One region of the Rhizobium sp. BR 250 genome, then DNA from elsewhere that is predicted to be linked to it. Evidence: predicted binding sites of a transcription regulator. Region 1 holds the regulator's gene; each other region holds the start of a gene.
What was found. The regulator PhoB, encoded in region 1, activates phosphate uptake and scavenging genes when phosphate is short. The targets are predictions, from matches to a motif close to TGTCATNNANCTGTCAT.

Region 2: a site for PhoB is predicted at 3,417-3,433, ahead of QD336_RS06860 (DUF1045 domain-containing protein). Genes of this name have one in related genera too.
Region 3: a site for PhoB is predicted at 2,473-2,489, ahead of ppk2 (polyphosphate kinase 2). Genes of this name have one in related genera too.
Region 4: a site for PhoB is predicted at 2,731-2,747, ahead of QD336_RS08030 (BtaA family protein). Genes of this name have one in related genera too.

The regions. Positions count from the first base shown of each region.
Region 1 is NZ_JARWKW010000003.1:46,733-52,325, forward strand. Features, by position in the region: gene argF (ornithine carbamoyltransferase) at 1-545, opposite strand, end outside; gene QD336_RS05470 (aspartate aminotransferase family protein) at 603-1,802, opposite strand; gene QD336_RS05475 (GcrA family cell cycle regulator) at 2,234-2,767, shown strand; gene phoB (phosphate regulon transcriptional regulator PhoB) at 3,329-4,012, opposite strand; gene phoU (phosphate signaling complex protein PhoU) at 4,043-4,768, opposite strand; gene pstB (phosphate ABC transporter ATP-binding protein PstB) at 4,865-5,593, opposite strand, start outside.
Region 2 is NZ_JARWKW010000003.1:316,130-321,722, forward strand. Features, by position in the region: gene phnD (phosphonate ABC transporter substrate-binding protein) at 1-819, shown strand, start outside; gene phnE (phosphonate ABC transporter, permease protein PhnE) at 890-1,876, shown strand; gene phnE (phosphonate ABC transporter, permease protein PhnE) at 1,876-3,225, shown strand; gene QD336_RS06860 (DUF1045 domain-containing protein) at 3,526-4,224, shown strand; gene QD336_RS06865 (alpha-D-ribose 1-methylphosphonate 5-triphosphate diphosphatase) at 4,221-5,357, shown strand; gene phnN (phosphonate metabolism protein/1,5-bisphosphokinase (PRPP-forming) PhnN) at 5,354-5,593, shown strand, end outside.
Region 3 is NZ_JARWKW010000013.1:109,089-114,681, reverse strand. Features, by position in the region: gene QD336_RS19955 (helix-turn-helix domain-containing protein) at 1-1,368, shown strand, start outside; gene ppk2 (polyphosphate kinase 2) at 1,513-2,421, opposite strand; gene QD336_RS19945 (ABC transporter ATP-binding protein) at 2,554-4,164, opposite strand; gene QD336_RS19940 (ABC transporter permease) at 4,166-5,296, opposite strand; gene oppB (oligopeptide ABC transporter permease OppB) at 5,289-5,593, opposite strand, start outside.
Region 4 is NZ_JARWKW010000004.1:126,229-131,821, forward strand. Features, by position in the region: gene QD336_RS08015 (pyrophosphate--fructose-6-phosphate 1-phosphotransferase) at 1-595, shown strand, start outside; gene QD336_RS08020 (LysE family translocator) at 648-1,283, shown strand; gene QD336_RS08025 (transglycosylase SLT domain-containing protein) at 1,408-2,487, shown strand; gene QD336_RS08030 (BtaA family protein) at 2,791-4,041, shown strand; gene QD336_RS08035 (class I SAM-dependent methyltransferase) at 4,038-4,754, shown strand; gene QD336_RS08040 (glycoside hydrolase family 25 protein) at 5,027-5,593, shown strand, end outside.

The sequences.
Region 1 (5,593 bases):
GCCATCGTCATGCGGTAACCGAAGCGTGCCGAGCCCTCGACAAAGGAGTGCAGCACGTTGTTGCCGTCACCCGTCCAGGCGATGGTCTTGCCTTTGACCGGACCGCGATGTTCTTCGAACGTCATGATATCCGCCATGATCTGGCAGGGATGGGTATCATCCGTCAGGCCATTGATGACCGGAACCGTTGCGTGTTCGGCAAGCTCGAGCAGGCGTGAATGGTCCGTGGTGCGGATCATGATGGCATCCACGTAACGCGACAGCACCTTCGCGGTATCGCCGATCGTTTCCGCACGACCGAGCTGCATTTCCGTACCAGAGAGAAAAAGGGTCTCGCCGCCCAGCTGGCGCATGCCGACATCGAAGGAAACGCGGGTGCGGGTGGAGGGCTTTTCAAAGATCATTGCCAGCATCTTGCCGGCAAGCGGCTTTTCCGCCGTTCCGGCCTTCGTGGCGACCTTGCGTGCGCGCGCATCGTCAAGAATTGCCCGCAGATCCTGCGAGCCGACGGCCGACAGGTCGAGAAAATGTTTAGGTGAAGCCATTTCAAACTGTCCCATGCTCGCGAGCCTCCGGGAAGAGGCCCGCCCTTTATTGTTTCCTCAGGCGATTTTCGCCTGCTTCGCGGTCAGGGATGCGGCTGCCGCTTCCACGCGTGCCAGACCTTCGCGGGCCTCTTCCGCCGTGGTGACGAGCGGCGGCAGCAGGCGGATGACGTTGTCTCCCGCCGGTACGCCGAGCAGATGTTCCGCACGCATGGCCTGCAGCAATTCGCCCGAGGGAACCCGGGCCTTGATGCCGAGAAGCAAGCCTTCGCCGCGAATTTCCTCGATCACATCCGGATAACGATCCTTCAGCGAGGCAAGACCCTGGCGGAAGACCAGCGCGACATCACGGACCTTTTCGAGAAAGCCTTCGGAGAGAACGACGTCGAGAACAGCATTGCCGACCGCCATGGCCAGCGGATTGCCGCCATAGGTGGTGCCATGCACGCCGGCCGTCATGCCGGAAGCGGCATCCGCCGTGGCAAGGCAGGCACCGAGCGGGAAACCGCCACCGATACCCTTGGCAACCGCCATGATGTCAGGCGCAACACCGGTCTGCTCATAGGCGAAGAGTTTGCCCGTGCGGCCGACGCCGGTCTGGACCTCATCGAAAATCAGCAGCATGCCATGCTCGTCGCAAAGCGAACGCAGCAGCTGGAGGAATTCCTTGCTGGGCGCGCGGATACCGCCCTCACCCTGAATGGGCTCGATCAGAAGTGCGGCCGTCTCCTGCGTGATGGCGGCCTTCAGCGCGTCGACATCGCCGAACGGCACCTGGTCGAAGCCTTCGACCTTGGGACCGAAACCTTCGAGATATTTCTGCTGGCCACCGGCGGCGATCGTCGCCAGCGTGCGGCCATGGAAGGCGCCTTCGAAGGTGACGATGCGAAACTTTTCCGGGTGACCCTTGGAATAATGATAACGGCGCGCGGTCTTGATCGCGCATTCCAGCGCTTCCGCGCCGGAATTGGTGAAGAAGACCTTGTCCGCGAATGTCGCTTCCGTCAGGCGCTTTGCGAGTTTTTCCTGTCCGGGCACTTCATAAAGGTTGGAGACGTGCCAGACCTTTTCGGCCTGGGTCTTGATCGCTTCCACGAGGTGCGGATGGGCGTGGCCCAGCGAATTGACCGCGACGCCGGCCGCAAAATCCAGATATCGCTCGCCGCTTTCCGTGAACAGCCAGACACCCTCGCCTCGCTCGAAGCGCAGGGGGGCTCTTGCAAACGTATCGAACAATGGCGCGGCGGCTTCGGCCATGGCTGTATCACTCCTTGCGCGGATGCGCTGTCAGACGGTTGTCAATAGGCTGGCGAGGTTATCCCCCGCCTGAAAATCAAAAATGCCGCCTTGCGGCGGCACCGGCACTATTGTCACTTCGCCTGCCGATGTCAACAAAAGTCCGCATTTCCCGGGCGTCTCAAGCACTAGTAGACGGTGGCGAATGAGCCCCAAGGTGTTGCCTTTCAGACTCAACTCGCCAGCAAGTTGGGGAAAACCGGAAAATCGATTCCAGATGATTCCCCCGACTCTTGCCACGGAGTCGGGCTGGCACTAGGTTAATCGCTAATTACTAGACTGCATTGCGGCGGAACTAGTCACCGAAAATCTGGCGGAAACCACGCTTGCGGCACGCCCGCGGGGCGGAGAGGGATTCTGCCGAAAATACACGCGAAAAGCGGAGAAGCGGCATGAACTGGACAGACGAGCGAGTCGAGAAACTCAAGAAATTGTGGTCCGAGGGGCTTAGCGCCAGCCAGATAGCAGCACAGCTGGGCGGTGTCAGCCGTAATGCCGTGATCGGCAAGGTCCACCGTCTCAATCTGCCGGGACGCGTCAAGGCCGGCGGCCCTGTCACTTCGGCGCGTTCCGCGCCCAAGCGCACGGCCGCCCCTGCTCCCCGCGCGACAAATTTCGCGACCCGCGTCAACGCGACGCCCGCACGGGTCTTGAGCCGCTCCAACGCGGCAACGGCACTGCATGAGGAAATCGATATCGAGACCGCCGAAGTTCTCGACTATGTTCCCTCCAGAAACGTCGTAACGCCGATTTCCCGTCGCCTGACACTGACGGAACTGACGGAACGCACCTGCAAGTGGCCGGTCGGCGATCCGCTCAAGGACGATTTTCATTTTTGCGGTTGTGAAGCACTGGAATCTTCACCCTATTGCAAGTTCCATGCAAAGCTCGCCTACCAGCCGGTGAGCGAGCGTCGCAAAGCTTGAGTGTTGCGGCACGCATTTGACACTCAAAAACTACGGGCCTTCGGGCCCGTTTTTTTATGACATAAAGTCAGAGGTTCTTTGCGGTCTCGGAATCAACCCAAGGGCAGATATCCCGCACCTCGCCTTCCTGAAAACCGGGCATGTTCCACTGTCGGCCGGTTTGAATTTCTGGACAGGGTACACGACTTTGGTCCTTGCGGAGTTTCAGCCATATCGCGACGTGGCGTGCCCAAACAAAGCGTAACGTCGTCCTTGCGATGAGGGATTGCACCAGACACTCCGGCGTCATCCTTGGGCGTGTCGCGAGGATCCGCAACCTTTGATTTTTTGACGCGCATATCCTCCGGGAGGCGTTCGCCATCAACTGCAGGCGGTCTAGAAACCGGATGGCAGCGGTGTGATCCGACAATCCGGATTTACACCGCATTTAAAGCCCCCTGAGTACGATGCCCGCTTTTGAAAAGATCCATAGTCAAAAAGCCCGAAACCGTTTCCGGTTTCGGGCTTCTAAATTTTCGGTTGCACTATCGGCCTTGGCGAAACTGTGCCGTTTGGTCTGGCTCAGGCTTCCATCGAATATCCGGCACCACGCACGGTGCGGATGACATCCTGCATATGCGAAAAATTGAGCGCCTTGCGCAGGCGTCCGACATGAACGTCGACAGTGCGCTCGTCGACATAGATATCGTGGCCCCAGACGCCATCCAGCAACTGCGAACGGGAAAACACCCGGCCCGGAGAGGTCATCAGGAACTCCAGCAGGCGGAACTCCGTCGGGCCGAGGCGCACTTCGCGGCTTTTGCGGTGAACGCGATGGGTCTCGCGATCCAGCTCGATATCACCGCATTTCAGCACCGAGGACAGAACCTCGGGACGCGCCCGGCGCAGCATGGCCTTGACGCGGGCCATGAGTTCCGGCGTCGAGAACGGCTTGACGACATAATCGTCAGCGCCGGTGGCGAGGCCGCGAACCCTCTCGCTTTCCTCGCCGCGCGCGGTCAGCATGATGATGGGCAGGCGTTCGGTTTCCGGCCGCATTCTCAAACGCCGGCACAGCTCGATGCCGGAAACACCGGGCAACATCCAATCCAGAATGAGAAGGTCCGGAATACGCTCCTGCAGCCGGATTTCCGCCTCGTCGCCACGGGGTATCGTGTCGACGTCATATCCCTCAGCCTCGAGATTGTAACGAAGCAGGACGCTCAACGCCTCCTCGTCTTCCACAACTGCAATCTTGGGCACCATATGCTAACTCCGCAAGCCTTCGCCTGTCTGTTACTCGGTCACCGAACCGAGCGTGTTGGAACTGTCGTCCTTCGGACGCTCGCCCTCCGGCTGGCTGCCGGTGGTCATGTAATAGATCGTCTCGGCGATATTGGTGGCGTGGTCGCCGATACGCTCGATGTTCTTGGCGCAGAAGAGAAGATGCGTGCAGGTGGTGATGTTGCGCGGATCTTCCATCATGTAGGTCAGAAGCTCACGGAAGAGCGACGTATACATGGCGTCGATTTCCTCGTCGCGCTCGCGGATGGCATTGGCCTTCTCGGCGGAGCGGGTGGAATAGACGTCAAGCACTTCCTTGAGCTGTACCAGCGCTAGTTCCGACAGGTGCTCGATGCCGCGGGCGAGCTTGCGCGGCACGCCGGTTCCGGCAACCGCGATCACGCGCTTGGCGGTGTTCTTGCCAAGATCGCCAACGCGCTCCAGATCAGCTGCGATACGCAGGGTGCCGATGATCTCGCGAAGGTCGGCCGCCATCGGCTGGCGTCTGGCGATGGTGACGATGGCCTTGTCGCCGATCTCGCGCTCGGAATGATCGAGGATCGCGTCGTCGGAAATGACCTTCTGGGCAAGTGCGGCATCGGAATTGACGAGCGCACGCACGGCGTCGGCGCACATCTGTTCCGCAAGACCGCCCATTTCGGCGATGCGACGTGTGAGGAATTTCAATTCGTCGTCATAGGCCGACAGAATATGCGAATGGGTCGTTGTCTGTGTCATGGTCTAGTCCTCCGGCTTGGCCTTCATGCGCGTGCCCGGAAGCGGGCACGGCAGAGGCACCAGTCTTGTTCGGTTTCGAGAAAGCGCTGGCCAGGATCAGCCGAAGCGGCCCATGATGTAATCCTGCGTGCGCTGGTCGTCCGGATTGGTGAACATCTTGTCGGTTTCGTTTTCTTCGACAAGATGACCAAGGTGGAACATGGCCGTGCGCTGGGAAACACGTGCCGCCTGCTGCATGGAGTGCGTGACGATGACGATCGTGTAATTCGTCCGCAGTTCGTGGATCAGTTCCTCGACCTTTGCAGTCGCGATCGGGTCAAGCGCTGAACAGGGTTCGTCCATCAGGATCACTTCCGGGCTGACGGCAACCGCGCGTGCGATGCACAGACGCTGCTGCTGGCCACCGGAAAGACCCGTGCCGGATTCGTGCAGACGATCCTTCACCTCGTTCCAGAGACCCGCCTTCTGCAGGCTCTGTTCGACGATCTGGTCCATATCCGCCTTGTTGCGGGCAAGCCCGTGGATGCGCGGACCGTAGGAAATGTTTTCGTAGATCGACTTCGGGAAGGGGTTCGGCTTCTGGAACACCATGCCGACGCGGGCACGCAATTCCACGACGTCAATCTGCTGATCGTAGATATCGTCGGTGTCGAGCGTGATCTTGCCGGTGACCCGGCAGCCGTCGATCGTATCGTTCATACGGTTCAGGGTACGCAGGAAGGTGGACTTGCCGCAGCCGGACGGGCCGATCAGCGCGGTCACCGTATTTTCCCGAACGTTGAGGTTCACGTCGTAAAGCGCGCGCTTTTCGCCGTAATAAACCGA
Region 2 (5,593 bases), 270 kb from region 1:
GGTCTCGACGGTTCCGAAAACGAAGCCGACCAGATCCGCAACACCAAGTGCGTTGCCGATGGCCTCAAGGCTGCAACCGGCGTTTCCGAAGTTCAGGTTTTCCCGTCGCCGGACTATAACGGCGTTATCCAGGGCCTGCTCGGCGGCACCATCGACATCGCTTCCATGGGCGCATCCTCCTACGCCAAGATCGCTCTGGCCGACCCGAAGGCCGTTGACCCGATCCTGACCACGGCTGGCGCCGATGGTTCGACCGGTTATTACACGATCATGGTTGCCCGCAAGGACAGCGGCATCAAGACGCTGGCTGACGCCAAGGGCAAGAAGATCGGCTTCGCCGACCCCGACTCCACCTCCGGCTTCCTCGTTCCGAACGTGGCTATTCCGAAGGAAACCGGCGTTCCGGTCAAGGAATATTTCTCCGAAACCGGCTTCGGCGGCGGTCATGAGAACCTCGTTCTCGCCGTTCTCGACAAGAAGTTCGACGTTGGCACCACCTTCGGTTCGGGCGTTGGCAAGTGGGAAGAAGGCTATACCGCCGGCAACCTCTACCAGATGGTCAAGAAGGGCAACCTCGATATGGACGATATCGTCGAAGTCTGGAAGTCGCCGCTGATCCCGAACGGCCCGCTGATGGTCACCAACAAGCTCGGCGACGCGATGAAGCAGAAGGTCGAAAACTTCTTCATGGAACTGCCGAAGAAGGACCTCGCATGCTTCCAGGGCTTCACCCAGGGCAAGAACACCGCCTACATCAAGGTCGACCCGTCCTTCTACCAGACGATCATCGACGCCCGTAAGTCCGTTATCGGCGGCTGATCCTGAGATCATATCCGGAAGCGGCGGTGCCTTGCGGTGCCGCCGCTTTTGCCAATAAAGGAAAAGCGGCATGGCGACCACCCTGCACCATGATACCCTCGCGCCCGAGGGGTTGAGCGCATCGTCCAAGACGATCATGCGTCACTATCAACAGCAGCTTGCGACACGACGGGTTTATACCGTCATTTCGCTCGTGATCTTTCTCGTCATCCTCGCCGCCTCACTGAATTTCGCCAATGCGGCCAATTCGGGCAAATTCTTCGAGCGCCTGCCCTATTTCTTCGATTTCATGAAGACCTTCGTGCCGGAGAGCCCGCTGGAAATCTTCCGGGCGATGTTCGACCTGCCGTCGCCCTATGCGGATGGTTCGCTGAAATATAATTATGTCGCGGATCGCGTTTACATCACCGACGGCTTCTACATCCCGCATTTCATCTACCAGCTGATCATCACGCTCAATATCGCGCTGGTCTCGACAATCATCGGTACCGGTTTCGCCTTCGTGCTCTGCTTCTTCGCCTCCACCAATCTCGTTGGCGCCGGCCTCGTGCGCTGGGTGGTGCGCCGGGTGATGGAAGTGCTGCGCGCCTTTCCCGAAATCGTTGTCGCCGGGTTGCTGACCGCCATCCTGTCCATCGGCCCGATCGCGGCCATCATCGCGATTTCGGTTCATACGATCGGTGCACTCGGCAAGCTCTTCTTCGAAGTGGTGGAAAATGCCGACATGAAGCCGGATGAAGGCCTGCGCGCCGCAGGTGCCAACTGGCTGGAGCGGGTGCGTTTCGCCATCGTGCCGCAGGTTCTGCCCAATTTCGTCTCCTACGCGCTGCTGCGCGCCGAAATCAACGTGCGCGCCTCCACCATCATCGGCGCCGTTGGCGGCGGCGGCATCGGCGAGGTCTTCCGGCTTTCGATCGGCAACGATCACGCATCGAAGACCTATGCCATCATCATCCTGTTGCTGATCACCATCATCGCTGTCGATCAGTTTTCCGGCTGGTTGCGCCGCAAGCTGATCGGCCATCAATCCTTCGAATTCGGACGGGGAGCGGCCTGATGTCGTCCAGCTTCATTCTCAACACCGCCGAGCGCGAAAGACTGACGGCCGCGCATCCCGAAGTGTTCAATCGCAGCTTCATGCAGCGATACGGCCTGCTGACCGGCCTTGTCATCATCGCCATCTATCTCATCGGCTGCTTTTTCTTCTTCAATGTCGGGCCGGCTTTCATGCAGGGTCGGTGGGACCGCGCTTCGAGCTATATTCAGGACTGGTATTCCTGGCGCGCCCAGCCACGCCTGCGTTTCGCAGACGACAAGGTTGAGCCGCAATGGTCAAGCCGCGGCCAATATCCCGCCGATGCGAAGATCGACTGGTTGCAGCCCCTGCCGGGCGGCGGCTACAGTGTGGTCTATGTCGGTACGCAAAACCGCCTCGACGTGACCCCGACCCGGGTGGATGTTTATGTCGACGGCAAGAACTACCCCGTCATCATCAATGACGATGCGGCGGTCGCGCCGGAGGGCCTGCCAGACGAAATCCAGCAGGACGGCAAGAAGGTCCTCGTGCATTACGGTTTTGCCGGTCAGGCGGAAATCCGCACCAGTCAGGTCTATGTGCAGCGTCGCTTCCTCGGATGGGCGAATTTCCTGTTCGACACCAAATCGGAATTCTGGGGCAAGGGTTATGGCGAACTTGCCGCTCTTGCGCTCTGGGAAGACAGGCTCGATCCCGAGCGCTCCAATATCGGCCACATGGCCGATGATTTCCTCGACAATAGCGTCTGGCAACATGCCGATATTCTTTCCAAGCTGCTGCAGACACTGGTAATGGCATTCGTCGGTACGCTGTTCGGCACGCTTGTCGCCCTGCCGCTCGCCTTCATCGCCGCCCGCAATATCACCGCCAACAAAGCCGCCAATTGGGGCATGAAGCGTCTGTTCGACTTCCTGCGCTCCATCGACATGCTGATCTGGGCGCTGTTCTTCACCCGCAGTTTCGGCCCCGGACCAATCCCCGGCATTGCCGCGATCTTCTTCACCGACACCGGGGCGCTCGGCAAGGTCTATGCCGAGGCGCTGGAGAATGTCGACGACAAGCAGCGTGAGGGCGTCAAATCCGTCGGCGCCTCCCCCATTGCCGTCAATCGCTTCGGTGTGTTGCCGCAGGTTCTACCGGTCTTCATTTCCCAGTCCCTCTATTTCTGGGAAAGCAACACCCGCTCCGCCACGATCATCGGTGCGGTGGGCGCCGGCGGCATCGGCCTGAAACTGCTGGAAGCAATGGGCACCAATGCCGACTGGGACAAGGTGGCCTATATGGTTCTACTCATCCTGTTCGTGGTTTTCCTGTTTGACCATATTTCGAATTCACTGCGTTCGCGCCTGATCGGAAAAACGCATCACTAAGGCTAAGGGAGCGGGATGACAAAAGTCGCAACGACGACCGTCATCCCACCCCGAACACTCGCGCAGTCCTGATGCTCGCACGGTCCCGATGAATGCCGGCGACATCTCTTCCCCTATCTTTCCGCGATCTCTGTCGGCGCCTTCAGCCTATTTGGGATGCTTGCCGCATTGCCTGCGCTTTTTTCCTTCGACATCATCATTCTGTCACGGAAACCGATTACCTCGCACTCCTGACCTTGCGGGAAGCGGGCGAGTCACGCCAAATAGCATCTCATCCCTGGTTTCCCATGACACTGAAGAGTGCTTGCCGTGCGCTACGCTATCTATTTTTCTCCGGCTAAGGATCATCCGCTGACTGAAGCAGCCTCGCGCTGGCTGGGCCGGAATGCGTTTTCCGGCACATTGCATGACGACCACGACGATTATTCCGACATGACGGAAGAGCCCCGCCGTTACGGTTTCCACGCGACCCTGAAGGCCCCGTTCGAACTCGCCGAAAAATACAGCGAAGCGGAGCTGCTTGCAGCCGTCGAAGATTTCGCGGCCAGCCAGTCCGCCTTCGAGATTCCGCGCGTGGTCGTCGGCGCGCTCGGACCGTTTTTCGCACTGGTTCCGGACCGCACCTATCAGCCGCTGCAGGATTTTGCCGCCGAGATCGTCGATCATTTCGACCGGTTCCGTGCGCCCCTGTCCGAGACCGATATTGCCCGGCGGCGGCCGCAAATGCTGACGGAGAGCCAGCGGCAAAATCTGTCTCTCTGGGGTTATCCGCATGTCATGGATGATTTCCGCTTTCACATGACGCTGACCGGCCGCATCGATGAAAGCGACCAGCCCGCCATGCATGAGGTCCTTTCGGCGCGGTTTGCCGAATTTGTCGATCAGCCCCTCACTATTTCCGGCCTCGCTTTGTTCATTGAAGAAACGCGCGGCGCTCCCTTCACCGTTCACCGCTGGCACCCGCTTGGCCAGCAGCCAAAGAAAGATGCGAACCCATGACCGAGCACGCCCTTTCCAACGCCCGTATCGTTCTGGAAGACGATATTATTCTGGGCTCCGTCCTGATCCGTGATGGCAAGATCGCCGATATCAGCGAAGGTGCTTCCAAAACCGGAGAAGACCTCGAAGGTGACTTCCTGATCCCCGGCCTGGTGGAACTGCACACTGACCATCTGGAACAGCATTATTCGCCGCGTCCCGGCGTCATCTGGGACAAGATCGCCGCCATTCAGGCCCATGACGCCCAGGTGGCGGCTTCCGGTATCACCACCGTATTTGACTGCCTGCGCCTCGGCTCGGATGAGGACGGTGGTTTCAAGAAAGGCGAAATGCGCGAAATGGCTGACGCCATTGAGGCGGCGGCGGATCAGAACCGTCTGCGTGCGGACCACCTGCTGCATCTGCGTTGTGAAGTTGCCTCCGCCGACGTGCTGGAGCATTTCGAAGACTTCGAAACCGATCCGCGCGTGCGGCTGATTTCGTTGATGGACCACTCCCCGGGTCAGCGCCAGTTCCAGTCGATGGATCAGTACATTTTCTATTACCAGAAGAAGCGTGGGCTGAGCGACGAGGCTTTCGCCGAGTTCGTGCGGCGCCGGCAGGCGGCTTCGGTGGAATATTCCGCCAAGCACCGCGACTATCTGGCGGCCCGTTGCGCCGAGCGTGGCATCACCGTCGCAAGCCATGACGATGCCACCGAAGCCCATGTGGGCGAGGCTATCGGCCACGGCGTAAAACTGGCGGAATTCCCCACCAGCGTCGAGGCCGCAAAGGCCTCGCACAGCGCCGGCATGAGCGTGCTGATGGGCGCCCCGAACATCGTTCGCGGCAAGTCCCATTCCGGCAATATCGCCGCCCGCGATCTTGCCGAGATCGGCGTGCTGGATGTTCTCTCTTCCGACTACGTGCCGTTCAGCCTGCTTTTTGCGCCCTTCCTGCTTGCCGATCAGGTCGAAGCCATCACCCTGCCGGAAGCGCTGCGCATGGTCACCGCCACACCGGCCCGCACCGTCGGCCTTCTTGACCGCGGCCGTATCGCGACGGGATTGCGCGCCGATCTGGTCCGGGTTCATCGCGAAGATGGCGTGCCGGTCGCCCGTTCGGTCTGGCGCCAGGGCAAGCGCGTGGCATGACCACCGATGGAGGAGATAGCCGGCGCGCATTGTCGCCCGGCACGATGATCGTGATTGTCGGCCCGAGCGGGGCCGGCAAGGATACGCTGATGGACTATGCCGCGGCACAGCTTTCCGGCCGGCCGGGTTTCCATTTCACCCGCCGCGTCATAACCCGCAGCGGCGATGCCGGCGGTGAAAACCACGATGCCGTTTCGATGAACGAATTCAACCGGCTGGAAAATGAGGGTGCATTC
Region 3 (5,593 bases), on a different contig from region 1:
GGAAGGCAAAACATCATTGATGCCCACCGTGTGATGAGCCCCGAAAGCCAGTCTTTCATGGAACGATCGCGGATTGCCAACGCATTGCTTTGCGTACCCGTTGCCGCGGAAGGCAAGCGCCTTGGCACATTGACCACATTGTGCTTTTCACCGCGTGGCACCTTCTCGCCGTTTGATCGTACGGTTCTGGAGTCGTTGGCTGCTCAGGTTGCCGTCGCATATCAGCGCTCGCTCGCCTATAAGAACGCTATCGCGACATCAAGCCGGCTTGAAAAAATGCGGAGCGACCTGGCAAGCAAGAATGCCGAGCTCGACCGCGCCGTGGAGTTGCACGACAAGCTTTTACGTATTTTCTCCACCAGCGGAAGTCTGGTCGAACGGCTGGATCTGGTTGCGGGCCTGTTTGGCGTCGAGTTTCGATTTGAGAACGTGCTCGGCGTGGATTATCGCTCCCGCGGCTGGACAGATCACCGTGACAGCCTTGAGCAGATCGTTGAGGTCGCTGAAGCCCCCGTGGGGTTTTTTCATTTCCGACCCATTGAGGATGCGCTCTTTCAGCGCGCACTTTTCGGCACGCTTTCTGCGTTCGTGGCATTGGACTTTGTCCGCGACATGTCGAAGCTAGATGTCCTGAACGCAAGCAAGAGAGCATATTTCGACGATCTTTTGAAAGGCGTCGAAAGTCATGGCCGGCTCGAACATTTCGGGTTCCGGCTGGAGCGCTTTCATCAGATCATGGTCGCAAAAGTGTCGGGCCCGCTGTCGCCTGATGCTCGCCTCTCTCTCCATAGATCTCAGACAAATCTGCAGAACGCGATCAGGCTGTCGAATGCACTTGTTTTCCATCAGGACGATGAGATCATCATCGTCTTTTCCGCGTCCACTGCGGCTGCCCTTGCCAGAAATATCAACGCAATGATGGACAGGATGTTGCACCTCAATATCCAGGTGGGGGCAAGCGTGGTTTACGATCTGACCGGTTTCCACTCGACGGCGAAAACTCAGGCCCAACGAGCGGCAGAATGCCTCGTGCGGCGCGGACAGTCCGGGATTTTGTCACATCAGGATATGGGGATCGAAGCTCTGCTGAGTGGGCGCGACCGGCATGAAATCATCGACTTTGCCCACGAGGTTCTCGCTCCGCTTCTGCACGATCAGAAACATGAATTTCTCTATGAAACCCTGCGCAGCTATATACGGGAGGGAAAATCCGCCACGCGTGCAGCTTCCTGTCTGAAGATACATAACAATACGCTATATCAACGACTTGCCAGAATCGAAATGCTGACCGGCCGGAAAATTTCAAACGCGGAAGACTTCACGCTGTTAAGCGTCGCCTGCCAGCTTTACTCAACTTACTCTGGCTGAGGTGCCTACGCGCCTTTTCACAAGCCGGATAGCGGGTGTTGTCGGTTCCCTGCGCGCGAGGCCGCGCCCCGCCGCAAGCCGGCCTCCAGGGCAGGACATGAAGGTGAAGATCCCGGAAATCGTTTGGCGAACAGCCCCAGGTGATCAGTAAACCTCGGGAACATACATTTCCGGAGGAACGGGATGGCGGGTGTAGTCGCTGTTGCGTACACGGTTCGGCAGGACGATGTCCGGCTTCGGCACATCTTCGTAAGGAATCTGGCCGAGAAGATGCGCGATGCAGTTGAGGCGCGCCTTTCTTTTGTCGACGGCCTGAACCACCCACCAGGGCGCTTCTGGAATGTGGGTTCGTTCCAGCATTTCTTCCTTGGCCTTGGTGTATTCCTCCCAGCGGGCCCGGCTTTCCAGATCCATCGGGGACAATTTCCACTGCTTCAGCGGATCGCTGATACGCATGTTGAAGCGGAATTCCTGCTCCTCGTCGGTGATCGAGAACCAGTATTTGACGAGAATGATGCCCGAATGCACGAGCATGCGCTCGAATTCCGGCACGGAGCGAAAAAATTCATCAAGCTCGTCGTTCGAGCAAAAGCCCATGACGCGCTCGACGCCGGCGCGATTGTACCAGGAGCGGTCGAAAAGTACCATTTCCCCGGCGGTCGGCAGATGCGCGGTGTAACGCTGGAAATACCACTGGTTCCGCTCCCGCTCGGTCGGCGCCGGCAGCGCCACGACGCGGCAGACGCGCGGGTTGAGACGCTGGATGACACGCTTGATGGCGCCGCCCTTGCCGGCGGAATCTCGGCCCTCGAACAGTACGACCATCTTCAGCTTTTTATATTGCACCCAGTCCTGGAGGCGAACCAGTTCATGCTGGAGCCGGAAGAGTTCGCGGAAATACGTCCTGCGATCCAGCGTCTCATCGGCTGACCGAGGCATGGTTTCGGCCACGAGATCGTCCAGACGGTCTTCATCGAGCTGCATTTCCAGCTCTTCGTCGAAGCTGTCGATGATTTCGTCCTTGATGCGGCTCAACTGGTTGTCTTCGATCATCTTGTATTTCCGCCAGCAAATGGTTGCGATACTGTCATCAAGCACGATCTTACAACAAGCGCATGACAGAGTGGCGGCGATCGTCCGAGAGCTCTTCGCACTCTGGCGGACGACCTTCCGGCAGGGGATGGTCTATGATGCCGCTTCCGCCGAAAACGCGGATTTGATGAGCGTTTCGGTATATTCAGCCGTAGGCTTGTTGAATATGGCGTCCGTTTCTCCCTCTTCCACGATCTTCCCGTTTCTCATGACGATGACGTAGTCCGAGATGGCCTTGATGACGGAAAGGTCGTGGCTGATGAAGATGTAGGAAAGGCCATGCGTCTTCTGCAAATCGCGCAGCAGGTCGATAACCTGTCCTTGAACGGATCGGTCCAACGCGGATGTAGGCTCATCAAGAATGACGACGTCCGGCTTGAGGATGATCGCGCGGGCAATCGCGATACGCTGACGTTGCCCACCTGAAAACTCATGAGGGTAGCGGTTGCGGGCTGCGGGATCGAGACCGACTTCTTTCAGTGCTGCGATTGCTCGCTTGTCCCGCTCCGCCCGGCTCAGCTGTTGCTCATGCACAAACAGGCCTTCGGTGATGATCTCCCCGACTGTCTGTCTTGGCGACAGCGAGCCATAGGGGTCCTGAAACACAAGCTGCAGATGCCGCCGCAATGGCCGCATGGCCTTTCGGTCAAGGCCGGTGATCTCCGTCTTGCCGAAGAAAATACGGCCATCAGCCACGATGAGACGTAGAAGCGCGCGACCGAGCGTGGACTTGCCCGATCCGGATTCGCCGACGATGCCGATGGTCTGTCCCTGGCGAAGGCTGATATTGACGTCGTCCACAGCCCGGAACCAGCTGGATTTCGCCAGGAAGCCACCTGGAATTTTATAATCGATCGTCACGTTCCGGCCGGAGAGGACGACCGGCGCCTCTGTGCCAACGGCCGGTTTGTGTCCACGGGGTTCAGCATCGAGAAGCATCTTGGTGTAGTCCGCCTGCGGGCGATCGAAGATATCTTCCGTCGTACCGGACTCGACAATCTCGCCGCGGCGCATGACGGCGACGCGGTTGGCGAAATGGCGGACCACGCCGAGATCATGCGTGATCAGGACGATGGCCATGCCGAAGCGTTGCTGCAACGACTTCAGAAGGTCGAGGATCTGCGCCTGGATCGTCACATCCAGCGCAGTGGTCGGCTCATCGGCGATCAGAATGTCCGGCTCGTTCGCGAGAGCCATGGCGATCATCACACGCTGGCGCTGGCCACCGGAAAGCTCATGGGGGTAGCTGTCTATACGCCGCTCCGGGTCAGGAATTCCCACAAGCTTCAGGAGTTCGAGGACGCGTGCGCGCGCTTCCTTCTTATTGCCACCCCTATGGTGGAGGATCGGTTCGGCGATCTGCGCGCCGATCCGGTAGAGAGGATCGAGCGAGGTCATCGGCTCCTGGAAAATCATGGTGATTTTCGAGCCGCGAATATTGTTCAGCTCGCTGACCGGCAGGCCGATCAGCTCGCGCCCTCGATATTTTGCCGAGCCCTCGATCATGCCGTTGGATGCAAGCAGCCCCATGATGCCCATCATGGTCTGGCTTTTACCGGAACCGGATTCTCCGACGACGGCGAGCGTTTCGCCCTGTTTGACGTCAAGATCGATGCCTTTGACGGCGTTCACCGCGCCGTCCGGCGTCGTGAAATCGACCTTGAGATTGCGCACGGTGAGGATGGTTTCAGATGTCGTATTCATGTCAACGATCCTTGGGATCCAGTGCATCACGCAACCCATCGCCCACAAAATTGAGCGAAAACAGGGTCAACACGAAGAAGATCGCCGGAAATATCAATAGCCACGGTGCCGACTGGATATTGTTGGCACCTTCGGAAATCAGCGCCCCCCAGCTCGTCAGCGGCGCCTGAACGCCAAGGCCGAGGAAGGAGAGGAAGCTTTCCAGAAGAATGACTTTGGGCACGACGACCGTGACGAACACGACGACGGGGCCGATCGTATTGGGAATGATGTGGCGGCGGATGATCTGCCAGTCGCTCAAACCCAAAGCCTGTGCGGCCCCCACAAATTCGCGCCGTTTCAAGGCAAGTGTCTGGCCACGCACGATACGCGCCATGTCGAGCCATTCGACGGCGCCGATCACCAGGAAGATCAGGATGAAGCTGCGGCCGAAAAACACCACCAGAACGACCACCAGAAAGACGAAGGGCAGCGAATAGAGGATTTCGACGAAACGCATCATCACATTGTCGACACGCCCCCCGATATACCCCGCCGTTGCGCCGTAGAGAACGCCTATCCCGAGCGAGACGAGGCTGGCCAGAATGCCGACGGCGATAGAGATCTGCCCGCCCAGCATCACGCGGGCCAGCATGTCGCGACCGTTTGAATCCGTGCCGAAGAAGAAGTATTCGCGGTTGACGTCGCCTTCCAGCTTCAGCGTTCGGCCCTCGTCTTCGGTGGCCACGACCTTGGTGTTTTCAAATTCGTTGGCGCGGTCGAAATAGCGGGTTGCGCGCGGGTCGATCGCGCTGCTGGAGGTGATGGTTGCCGTGAAGGTCTGCCCTTCCACGGAAAACTCCTTCAGCTCCACGCGCGCCCGGCCGGCAACGCCCTCCATCACGCCCTGGAGGTTGTTCACATCCGGGCGGGGCTCAAGGCTTGGCGCCACCGAGACATAGGATGAAAACACCTGGTCATAGGTATGCGTGAGGAAATGCGGACCGATAAAGGAGAAAAGCGTAATCAGCACGAGCATGATGGAACCGGCCATGGCGGCCTTGTTCCGTCTGAAACGCAGGGCTGCCAGCTGGAACAGGCTTCGGCTTTTCACCAGTGGTTGAGGGGCAACATTGCCGGAAATATCAGTCATGTCTGACCCTCGGATCAAGCAGGCCGTAGAGAATATCGACCACGAGATTGAACACGATGACAAAAATGGCGACGAGAACGACGGTTCCCATCACCAGCGTATAGTCACGATTGATAGCGCCAAGAACGAAGTAACGGCCGACGCCCGGGATGGTGAAGATCGTCTCGATGACCGCCGAACCCGTCAGAAGGGCGGCGGCGCAGGGCGCGAGATAAGAAACGACGGGCAGCATCGCCGCGCGCATCGCATGGAACACGACCACGCTGCGGGCCGGAAGGCCGTAAGCCTTGGCGGTGC
Region 4 (5,593 bases), on a different contig from region 1:
CGCCCGCGCCTATATTCAGAAGACCAGCGGCAATGAATATGTCGAAGGCCTGATGATGAACACGCAGATGAAGAACATTGACGGCATCTACCTGCCGGAAATGGCCTTCGACATCGAGGCGGAAGCCGAGCGACTCAAGGAAGTCATGGACAAGAACGGCTATGTCACGCTGTTCGTTTCCGAAGGTGCAGGCCTCGACGCCATCGTCGCCGAACGCGAAGCCTCGGGTGAGGCCGTGAAGCGCGATGCCTTCGGCCATGTGAAGATCGACACCATCAATGTCGGCGGCTGGTTCCAGAAGCAGTTTGCCAGCCTCATCGGCGCAGAGCGTTCCATGGTGCAGAAATCGGGCTATTTCGCCCGTTCCGCCGCCGCCAATGGCGACGACCTGCGCCTCATCCAGGGCATGGTCGATCTGGCGGTCGAAAGCGCGCTCAACAAGGTCTCCGGTGTCACCGGCCATGACGAAGACCAGAATGGCAAATTGCGAACCATCGAGTTTCCGCGTATCAAGGGCGGAAAGCATTTCGACCTCTCTGCAAAATGGTTTACCGAAGTGATGGAACACGTCGGTCAGCCGTTCACAGCGGCCTGATTTTACGATAGTCTAAAATAAGACGGCGACAGGGAGGGCAAGGAGGAAGAGAATGTCTGGACAGGCCTGGCTGATTTTTTGTGCAGCATGTGCCGTTGTGTTCGCACTCCCCTCTCCCCTTGTATTCTCTGTCGCCTCCTATGCCGCCATCCGCGGCAGGAAGACGGTCTTCGCCTCCGTCAGCGGCGGCGCACTCGGCATCGTCACTGCCATGACGATTTCCGCCATTCCGGTGGCCGGTCTTGCCTATCTGCCACAAGCCTTCCTTGAAATCGTGCAATGGGCAGGCATCGGCTGGCTGATGCTGTTTGTCCTGTGGACTTTCGCCACGCCGGCCGCACAGGCGGCCAATGCCGATAATGACAATCTGCCGGGCAAATCCTGGAGCGGTATCTTCCGCGATTGTTACGCCATCGCGGCCCTGCGCCCACGCTATTTCGCTTTCTTTCTGGCGTTGCTGCCTCAATTTATTTCCACCACGGGCAACGCCGTTGAAACCCTCGCCATGGCACAGGCCGCGATCCTGATTCTGACGTTTGTGATTCTGACCGCGCAGGCGCTGTTTGCCGGCCGGACTCTGGCGCTGGTGCGCCGCATGTCCGGTGATAAAAAAATCCGGCCGAAATACCGCACCCACTTCATTTCCGGCCGCGCCGTCAGTGCCGGATACAGGCGCATCGCGGCCTGAAAACCGGGGCGCCACGTCCCGGCTTGCCGCTTTCCTTACAATAGGTTAATGAAGGCGCGACGGGACACTGCCTGCTTCGCTCGACGCGGGGGTATCGAAAGACAGGCATAACGAAGGCGGCAACATGCGAAATTCGGGAAAATTCCGCGGAAGAAGTGCACTTCTTCTGTCTTCCACCGTGGGTCTGGCACTGGCATTGAGCGCATGCACCAGCGTCGAATATACCGCGAAGGAAGGGCCGAATGGTCCGAAAATCGCAACGGTCAGCCCCACCGCTCCTGCCCAGGCATCGACACAGCCGGTAACGGCTGAGGCCGCAGCCAGCGCCACCCCGGCCGCACCGGCGGCCCAGACCGCCCAAGCCGCAACATCTTCTCAGCCTGCAGCACTTCCCACCGCCGTCGCCGTCAAGGGCGGACGCGTGGCCCTGCCGCCGGCTTCAGAAATCGCAGCCGCCGCAGCTATTGCCGCGCAGATGCAGCCGCAACAGACCGACGTGGCGCAAGCCGCCGTAACGACATCCGCGCCGACCACGGCTGCGGCTCTGGCACCGACAAGCGCCACCCCGGCGGCGGCAGCCATCGAAACGGCGAGCATGGGGGCGAAGCCCACCACCCACAATGCAGCGGCCGACCTGCCGCAGGTGGTTGCCGTCAAGGGCAGCTTCCCGCCCGCGCCGCCACCGCCCGGCACGCCGTCCATCGGCACCGAACTGACGGCGGAACGGAAAGTCATTCCCCTGCCGAAGCCGGACAGCACGGTCCTCGCTTATGCCGCAGGCCCCACCAATGCCGCGCTTGCCGCCATCCGGCAGAACGAATCAATGACGGCGCCGCTCAATTCCGCACCGGCCGGGCGCGAAAAGCTGAGCGGACTGATTACCAAATACGCCACCATGTATGATGTACCGGAAGATCTGGTTCACCGCGTGGTGCAGCGCGAAAGCCGATATAATCCCGGTGCCTATAGCAGCGGCAATTTCGGCCTGATGCAAATCCGGCATGCCACGGCCCGCTCCATGGGCTTCGATGGCCCCGCCTCCGGCCTGTTCGATGCCGAAACCAATCTCAAATACGCCGTCAAATACCTGCGCGGCGCATGGGTTGTGGCGGGTAACGACCGTGACAATGCCGTCCGGCTTTATGCGCGCGGCTATTATTACGACGCCAAGCGCAAGGGCATGCTGCACGTCCTGCGCAAGTAATAGCTCCGGCTGCATTGGGAATGCCGCCTGAATTTGTTCGGCTTCTCGAGACCGGTGACAAAAGCGCCTGAAATTTTCTCTCCGTCATCCTCGGGCGTGACCCGAGAATCCACGATTGCAATGCGTTATGGATCCTCGGGTCAAGCCCGAGGATGACGTCGTGTGTGACGAGGTCTCGCTCGCAACTTAGACGCCGATGGTTTCCCACAGTCTCTTTGATTCGTTGCTTTCACCCACAGCCCCTGTCATCAAACTGTAGTGTCACGGCTGTAGACGCCTCTCAATCGACTGAGAGGTGAACATATGACGAGTGCGGCACCCAAGACCGGCTTCAGCAAAAACACGAAACTGAAGTCCGCATTGCTCCAGCACAAGGCACTCTCCAAAAGTGGACTTTCCGAACGGTTCTTCGGCGTCCTCTTTTCCGGCCTCGTCTATCCGCAGATCTGGGAAGACCCGGAAATCGACATGGAAGCGATGGAGCTTGGCGAAGGCCATCGCATCGTCACCATCGGCTCGGGCGGCTGCAACATGCTGGCCTATCTCTCGCGCAACCCGGCCAGCATCGATGTCGTGGACCTCAACCCGCATCACATTGCGCTGAACAAGCTGAAGCTCGCCGCCTTCCGCCATCTGCCCGCCCATCAGGACGTGGTGCGCCACTTCGGCCGCGCCAATACGCGCAGCAACAGCGTCGGTTATGACCGTTTCATCGCCGAACATCTCGACGCCACCACCAAGGCTTACTGGTCGAAGCGCACCCTTTCCGGCCGCCGCCGCATTTCGGTGTTCGACAGGAACATCTACCGCACCGGCCTGCTCGGCCGCTTCATCGGCGCCGGCCACCTCATGGCCCGCCTGCACGGCGTGAAACTCACCGAAATGGCCAAGACCCGGACGCTGGACGAACAGCGCCAGTTTTTTGACAGCAAGGTCGCACCGCTGTTCGACAAGCCGGTGGTACGCTGGCTGACGAAGCGCAAGAGCTCGCTTTTCGGCCTCGGCATTCCTCCGCGCCAATATGACGAGCTGGCGAGCCTTTCCAACGACGGCACGGTCGCCTCCGTGCTCAAGGAGCGGCTGGAGAAGCTGGCTTGCAACTTCCCGCTCAGCGACAATTATTTTGCCTGGCAGGCTTTTGCACGCCGTTATCCCGAGCCGCATGAGGGCGCCCTGCCCGCTTATCTCAAGCCGGAATATTATGAGACGATCCGCAACAACACGGCCCGCGTGGCGGTGCACCACGCCACCTATACCGAGCTTCTTTCCAGAAAGCCGGCCAGCGCCGTCGACCGCTACATCCTGCTCGACGCCCAGGACTGGATGACGGATACGCAGCTCAACGAATTGTGGTCGCAGATCAGCCGCACCGCCGCCCCTGGCGCGCGTGTCATCTTCCGCACCGCCGCCGAAAAGAGCGTCATCGAAGGTCGTCTCTCTCCTGATATCCGTAACCAGTGGGTCTATCTCGAAGAGCGCTCCAACGCGCTCAACGCCATGGATCGCTCGGCCATTTATGGCGGCTTCCATATCTACCAGAGGGCTATGGCATGAAAACCATCGGCGAGAATGTGGGCCTTGCAGACAGCGCGCATGCGAGCCTGATGGACCGCATGTATCGCCACCAGCGGCATATCTACGATATCACCCGCAAATATTACCTTCTCGGCCGCGACCGGACGATTTCCGGCCTCGACGTGCCGAAGGGCGGCACATTGCTTGAAGTCGGCTGCGGCACCGGCCGCAACCTGCTGCTGGCCAGCCGGAAATTTCCGCAGGCAAAGCTGTTCGGCCTCGATATTTCCGCCGAAATGCTGCTGACGGCTTCCGAGAATTTTAACGGCAAGGCAGAACGCCCGGTCCTGCGCGTGGCCGACGCCACCGCTTTCCGTGCCGCCGAATTCGGCCAGCCTGACGGTTTCGACCGTGTGATGATCCCCTATGCGCTGTCGATGATACCGGACTGGGAAAAGGCGATCGAACAGGCGCTCACCGCGCTGAAACCCGGCGGTTCGCTGCATATCGTCGATTTCGGCCAGCAGGAGCAATTGCCGAAATGGTTCCGCAGCCTCCTCAGGGCTTGGCTCACCCGCTTCCACGTCACACCCCGCGCCAACCTTCGTTATGTGCTTGCCAATATGGCAGGCCGGTTTGAAGGCAATCTGGAGTTCGAGGAGATTGCCCGGGGTTATGCCTGGCGGGCCGTCATCACGCTTCCGGTCATCGAAGCACAGCCGAAAATCAGCCGGATACTGGCGGACGCCTGATCTATCTGGCATCGCGCCTTACCGATTCGACTTGCCGATTCGAGGGCGGGCGCGGCACTGCCATCGGCATCATTGCCGTTAACCGCTTTGGCGCGCTCCGGCATTTTCCGATCCGCAAAACAGCAAATCGCTTAATATTCAGCGGCTTGCAAGGCCGAAATCAGCCATTTCCCCTTGCCATAACCGCTTGTTTACCATGTTATGCGTAGATCGGGAGATGCGGCACGCCATTTTGCGGCCGCGGGATGGGCAACATTTTCATCAGGGTTCCAATGCGGCTGCGTTTTTCGGCACTAATGTCGGCTTTGCTGTTGATCAGCGGCTGCACGTCCACCAGTTACGACCTGCTGGAAACCGCATCCGTTTCCAAGCCGAAGTTCTCCGATACCGACCCGCAGGATTTCGGCACGAACAACCCGCACCGCCACGAGGTACACGGCATCGACGTGTCCAAATGGAATGGCGATGTCGACTGGCAGACCGTGCGCAAATCCGGCGTCTCCTTCGTCTTCGTCAAGGCGACGGAAGGGTCCGACCGCATCGATCCGAAATTCGGCGATCATTGGCGCAGCGCGGCGGCAGCCAATATTCTGCATGCGCCCTACCACTTCTATTATTTCTGCTCGACGGCAGATGCGCAGGCCGACTGGTTCATTCGCAACGTGCCGAAAGAAGCCGTTACCCTGCCGCCGGTTCTCGATGTGGAGTGGAACCCCTCCTCGCCCACCTGCAAGACGCGCCCGGCACCCGGCATCGTGCGCGCCGAAATGCAGCGTTTCCTCGACCGCATCGAGGCCCATTACGGCAAGCGCCCGATCATCTATACCTCGGTGGATTTC